Regions from separate parts of the Glutamicibacter endophyticus genome, predicted to be linked through region 2. Evidence: riboswitches for the same ligand, from Rfam matches in the RefSeq annotation. Region 2 holds a riboswitch; the other holds the start of a gene.

Region 1 (3,206 bases), 650 kb from region 2:
CTTCACCTGGGACGGCATTGGCACCCAGACCATCATCACCTACTTCGTCGTCTATGGCCTTGGCATGTTGATCGGCCAGGACATCTGGCAGCGCGTCTTCACCGCCCGTACCGACAAGGTCGCCCAATGGGGTGGGCTGACCTCCGGAATCTACTGCATCATCTACGGCGTCGCCGGCGCGATGGTGGGTATGGGCGCTCGTGTGGCGCTACCGGGACTGGCCGAAACCGCGAAGGACAACCCGGACGTTGTCTTCGGTACCGTGGCCAGCGACCTGCTGCCCATCGGTCTGGGCGGCATCGTGCTGGCCGCCGCCTTGGCTGCCATGATGTCCACCGCCTCCGGCGCCCTGATTGCCTCGGCAACCGTTGCTCGCAACGACGTGTTGCCTGTCGTGGCCAACCTATTCGGTCGCACGGTGCAGGTGGATCACGAGAGCAACCCGGAAGAAGACGTGAAGTCCAACCGTTACTGGGTGCTGGGGCTCGGCGTGCTGATCATGTTGCTGGCCATCGTCTTTACCGACGTGGTGGCCGCGTTGACCATTGCCTACGACATCCTCGTCGGCGGTCTACTGGTCTCGATCCTCGGCGGACTGATCTGGCGCCGCGGCACCGGAATCGGTGCGGCCTCCTCCATGGCCGCCGGGGCACTGGTGACCCTTGGCACCATGATCTACCTCGAGATTCAGGCCGAAGCGCCCTTCGCAGGCGTGTACGCCAACGAACCGATCTACTACGGCCTGGCCATTTCCGCCATCGTTTACGTGGTCGTTTCCTTGGCCACCAAGCCGACCGATGACTCGGTTCTCGCACACTGGAGCGAACGCTTGTCCGGTCGCTCGACCGAGGAAGGCGTGCGCCGCAGCTAGCCGGGGCACCCGCTGACCGGCAGGGGGCCGCGAACCACTTGGTTCGCGGCCCCTGTTCTTTTGCTGGAGATCTTCCTAGGCTGTGGACCATGAGTCTTAGTCAGGATCCAGGCGCGCAGCGCGTTCGAGAGTACCTCAACGAGGCGCGAGAAGCAGTGTTATGGAAATGCGCCGACCTGTCGGAGGCCCACGCCCGGCAGGAAATGACCGCCACCGGAAGTAGCATCATCGGGATCGTGCATCATTTGACGGCAACGGAGTACGCCTACTTCGGCGAATGCCTGGGCAGAACTCCGCAGGACGAACACATGCGTCAGGTGCTGGCCAGCGACGACCCACAGGCAGAATTCACCGTCCCAAAGGAGCTGACCCTGCGCGAGGTCTGCGAAAGCTACCGCCGCGCCATCGCTTTCGCCGAAGCCGCCTGCGACGAGCTCGAGCCCACCACCGCGGCCGAAGTAACCTGGTGGGTCACACACCGGCACACCAATCTGGCCCGCCTCGTCACTCACATGTTCGGCGAAACAGCCCGCCATGCCGGTCATATCGACATCTTGCGAGAACAGCTCGACGGCTTCGCCGGACTGTACGCCCATGCCCCGAATCTGCCGTAACAGAATTCGGTAGGCCACGCCGTACGGTAATATCGGCCGTGTAGCTTCACGAGATGTGGCGCCAAGCTCCGACTGGCCACACACCAACCCCAAGTTCATGGGTGGTTCGGATGAGGAAGCGGTCCGTGTGCCATTGCCACGGGCAAGAGCTTAAGCGCGAAGGATCGCCCATGGCCGACGCCGTGTTTCCCTTGATCGATACCCATGCCAATGTTGTCCGATTCCGGAGACAGGGCCGCTGGGAAGAATGGGGCATAGCCAATCCCGACGAACTGCTAGGTACGCTCTCGCGCGCGGTCGATCGGCCACGCTTCGACGCCGAAACACAGCAATTGTTGATCCGCACCGCCGCGCGTGGAGCCCGCGGAGGCCGGCTGCGCGTATTTAGTCTTGCCAAATTCCCCAGTCCCGCTTCGCTGGCTAGTGTGGGGAGCTGAGAAGTTCGCCTTCGCCGGGCGTAGCAGCCCGGCTTTGCCCCAGGAGCAACAACGCATGAGTAGCGACAGCTCGTCAGCACAGCCCACCTCGGCACAGATCCGCCGTTGGCGGCGCTATTTGGCCGATGAAATCGCCGAAGGCGCCATCTATCGAGAGCTGGCCGAACGCCGCACAGGGCAAGAACGGCAGATCCTGCTGGGGCTCGCGGAGGCCGAAGAACGGCATGAGGCCTATTGGCGGACCAAACTCGGCGAGCATGCACGCCATGTGCGTCCGTCGACCCGCCGCATGTTCCTGCGCTGGTTGGCACGTCACTTCGGGTCGGTCTTCGTGCTGGCCTTGGCTCAGCGCGCGGAAAGTAGCTCCCCCTACGAAAAGGATGCCGACGCCACCGCACAGATGGCGGCGGACGAACAGGTACACGAGGAAGTCATCAGGGCGCTAGCCACGGCGGGACGGGCACGCCTCTCGGGCAATTTCCGGGCCGCGGTTTTCGGGGCCAACGACGGTTTGGTCTCCAACTTGGCCCTCGTCATGGGCGTCGGGGCCACCGGCGTGGCCTCTGGTTTCGTGCTGTTCTCGGGTATCGCGGGCCTTTTGGCCGGCGCGCTGTCCATGGCAGCCGGTGAGTATGTGTCGGTACGGTCGCAACGCGAGCTGCTGACCGCCTCGCGGCCCACACAGGTCACTCTCGCGGCGGCCCCGAACCTGGACCTCGATGCAAATGAGCTTGTGCTGATCTACAAGGCGCGCGGCATGAGCGACGAAGATGCCGAGCACCGAGTTGCCGAACGCATGGGCCTTTTTACCTGTGACTGCAACCCTTCCTTCTCCTTGCATCCAGAGGCTCGCGCCGAAGAACTTGAGAAGGAGCACGAGGAGCTTGGCTCGGCCCCGGGCGCGGCAGCTTCCTCCTTCGCCTTTTTCGCCTCCGGCGCCGTCATCCCGATCCTGCCGTATATCTTCGGTCTGTCGGGCACCGGCGCGGTCGTGCTCTCGCTGGTCCTCGTCGGGTTGGCGCTGCTTGGTACCGGCGGCGTGGTGGGGCTGCTCTCCGGCGCCTCTCCGCTCAAGCGCGGCTTGCGTCAGCTCGGCATCGGGTTGGGGGCGGCGGCGGTCACCTACTGCCTTGGTCTGCTCTTCGGGACCACCGCCGTCTAACCTCACCGGCCTTCGCTTGGCTCCACATCCCAGCTCTCGAGCGTGGCCTTGGACCAGCTGCCGTAGGTTGGGTTCGGTAAGACGAACCATTCCCGGCCGAACTTGTCGGCTTGCTGCTGCAC
Region 2 (3,206 bases):
GGGGATCTTGGAGACTGGGCCCTCCGGGGTGGGGCCGATGGGTAAATCCCTGCTCGTCGAGATCTACGTAAGCCTCGCGCAAGAGCGAACGGCTGTCTCCCAGGGCGTCGAGCAGGTCAGGAATCTCGGTGTGCATACTGGCTCCATTCGGGGTCGCCACCGGCGGTGTACTTGCACTATAGCCATTAAGACACGCCCCTGAACGGGGCTTATTTCGCGAAACAATGGCGCAATGCACCTCATGTCATCTCGTTCTGTGCGAGAGTTGAGCTATGAAATCGGCCAAGCGAACCTTGCGCGCGCGGTGGCGCCGGCTTGCCTTCGATGACGGCTTCCGGCTCGCGGTAACCTCGCTACCGCTCTTGCCTGCGCTCCTTATCGGTTCACTACTTTCCCGCTCCGACATAAATGGTGCGGCGTTGCTGGTCACCGCTGTTGGCGGTGGCTTGGCCTTGGCACTGGTGCTTAATCTTGGCTGGACACATTGGTTATATACCCGCACCGACCCACGTCTGCTCGAACGCATCGCGCGCTACCAATGGCAGCACGGGCCGAGCCAGTTGAGCCGATTCATGGGCGCACACGACGCGCAGGCGTGGTCCCTCTCGCTTGCCCTAGCCTCACTCGTGGTGGCTATCTGCCTGGTCCTCACGCCATGGGACAGCCCCAGTGCGCTCGTACCCGCGCTGGTTATCGTAACGGCCGCGGCCAGTTGGGTTTCGGTGGGTTACACTTTCGCCTTGCAGTACTTCCGGCTAAATGCCGCCGGTGAACACATTGACTTCGACATCCGCGAGGCACCGGACTTCGGTGACTTTCTTTCCATGGCGCTGATGGTCTCGGCCGCGGGAGCCTATAACGGAGGCACCCCGCGCACCCGCCAGGGCCTGCGCACCATTCGGACGCATACCTATGTGGCCTTTCTCTTCAACACCGCGGTGCTGGCGATGATTATCTCGCTGATCAGTGGCAGCATTTTGGGCTGAGCCCGCTTACGCCTTGTGAACAACGAAGATTACGCGGCGCGAGTCCGTGAGTGACGCGGCGGGTCGAATAAACCGGTGAATATTGAGCTTTGCTACGCAGTTTGTTTGACCCTCGCGTCATGTAGCCCATATTGTTCTTAACAGAATCAAGAGTGTCGACATCTAGCCCTGGCTTGTCGGCCGGCAACCCTCTCAACGGTAGTGGGGTGCTCCAGGTGACGATTCGGTCCCGTACTGGCCGTGCGGGGCAAGTACCGCACATCGAGACGAAAACCATGGAAACCCGCGGTCTCGTGCCGCAGAGCGTCCATGTCACGCATCGGTGGGCATGAGAACGAAGGATAAAACCTTGCCGCTGAACTACGATCTCGATTCTCACTCCCTGCGTACGGTCTTTGCCCGACACCCCTCAGGAATTGCAGCCCTGTGCGCCACCGTAGATGGGCGCCAAGAGGGATTCGTGGCGTCCTCCTTTACCGTTGGGGTCTCTCTCGAGCCACCGCTGGTGATGTTCGCTGTGCAAAAGTCCTCGCGAACCTGGCCTCGGTTGCGGCGGGCTGGACGCATTGGAATCTCGGTGCTCAGTGAACGCAACGAGTGGGTGTGTGCCCAGTTGGCGTCGAAGCATGGCGACCGCTTTGCCGGCGTCTCCACCGAAGTTACCGCCGACGGGGCCTTGTTGCTGGATGACTCGGCCGCCCACTTTGAAACCTCGATCTACTCCGAGGTCGATGCAGGCGATCACTGGGTGGTGCTACTGCGCGTGCATGCGCACCGGGTGGCCGAGCATGACCCGGTCGTTTTCCATGACTCGGCCATTCGCCGACTGCCCGCGCTTGTCTAGGGTCACACGCCCGACTCTGCATAAGGTATGAAAAGATTCCACATAGTTATCCACAATCCAGTGGATAACTTGTTGATAAGGGGTTGAAAACCTGTCTAAAGCCCCGGAAACGCGGTGATTCGCTGTGGACAGGCGATATCTACAGGCTGAATAACTGTGAAAAATAAACTTGTATCCACAGTACCCATTTTCTAAACGGCCTTGTCAGATGGCTATTGACAAGATGTGATTTTAATAATCCACAGAGTTCTCCCCAAGTCGTAAACAGCGAATCCACAGGGGCTTCACCTTTATCCACATATTTTGTGGATAAGTGGGTTTCGATCCGTGGTAAACGCGCCTATCGTTGGCACAGGGCGGACGAATATCCACAATGTCACGACTCAACCTGTCGGTAACGCCTGACAGTGTTGGTGAGTTGGTTAAAAGGTGGGGGCAGAGCCGCCCGGGTGGAACTCAAGGGGATGGAAGTGTCAGTTATGAGCGCTGAGCCGACGTACGAAAGCCGCGACGCGGATGCGGGGCGCACACCTCCACAGGATCTGGCCGCCGAGTCTTCCGTGCTGGGCGCCATGATGCTTTCCAAGGATGCCATCGCCGACGTCGTCGAGGTGGTGCGCGGTGCGGACTTCTACCGTCCCGCCCACGAATTTATCTATGAGGCCATCGTGGACCTGTATGGTCGCGGTGAGCCGGTCGATGCGGTGACCGTGGCCGATGTGCTGACCAAACGCAATGAGCTGGCGCGCGTAGGTGGCGCCGCCTACCTGCACAATCTGGTCCAGCAAGTCCCCACGGCAACTAACGCGGCCTACTATGCGGAGATCGTGCGTGAACGTGCGGTGTTGCGCCGCCTGGTGGATGCCGGTACGCGCATTGTGCAAATGGGCTACTCACCCGATGGCGAGGTCGATGCCATCGTCAACGAGGCCCAGGCCGAGGTCTACAAGGTCGCCGAAAACCGCAATTCCGAAGACTATGTGCGCCTGAGCGACATCATTGAAGGCACCGTCGATGAGATCGAGAACGCCGCTAACGCCGGCGATGGCATTACCGGTGTGCCTACCGGCTTCTACGAATTCGACGAGCTGACCCAGGGCCTGCAGGGCGGACAGATGATTATCATCGCGGCTCGCCCGGCGGTGGGTAAGTCCACCTTCGCCCTGGACTTCGCACGCTCGGCAGCCATCAAGCACCGTATGGCCACCGTGTTCTTCTCGCTGGAAATGGGCCGCAATGAAATCGCCATGCGCCTGCTCTCCGCCGAGGCCTCCATTCAGTTGCAGGCGCTGCGTAAGGGCGATGTGGCCGATGAGCAGTGGACCAAGATCGCTACCACCATGGGACGCCTCAACGAGGCGCCGTTGTTCATCGAC

What was found. A riboswitch is a leader RNA that binds a small molecule or an ion and turns the genes downstream of it on or off. The one in region 2 is predicted to bind S-adenosylmethionine.
Region 1: it holds a riboswitch for S-adenosylmethionine, as region 2 does, so the genes downstream of both, ACJD00_RS02805 (hypothetical protein) here and ACJD00_RS16040 (flavin reductase family protein) in region 2, are expected to answer to the same signal.

Annotation. Positions count from the first base shown of each region.
Region 1 is NZ_CP174200.1:573,251-576,456, reverse strand. Features, by position in the region: gene ACJD00_RS02815 (sodium:solute symporter) at 1-871, shown strand, start outside; gene ACJD00_RS02810 (DinB family protein) at 961-1,485, shown strand; SAM riboswitch class IV at 1,530-1,640, shown strand; gene ACJD00_RS02805 (hypothetical protein) at 1,656-1,922, shown strand; gene ACJD00_RS02800 (VIT1/CCC1 transporter family protein) at 1,978-3,084, shown strand; gene ACJD00_RS02795 (5'-nucleotidase, lipoprotein e(P4) family) at 3,087-3,206, opposite strand, start outside.
Region 2 is NZ_CP174200.1:3,444,811-3,448,016, reverse strand. Features, by position in the region: gene ACJD00_RS16050 (DUF664 domain-containing protein) at 1-136, opposite strand, end outside; gene ACJD00_RS16045 (DUF1345 domain-containing protein) at 273-986, shown strand; SAM riboswitch class IV at 1,131-1,246, shown strand; gene ACJD00_RS16040 (flavin reductase family protein) at 1,315-1,830, shown strand; gene dnaB (replicative DNA helicase) at 2,310-3,206, shown strand, end outside.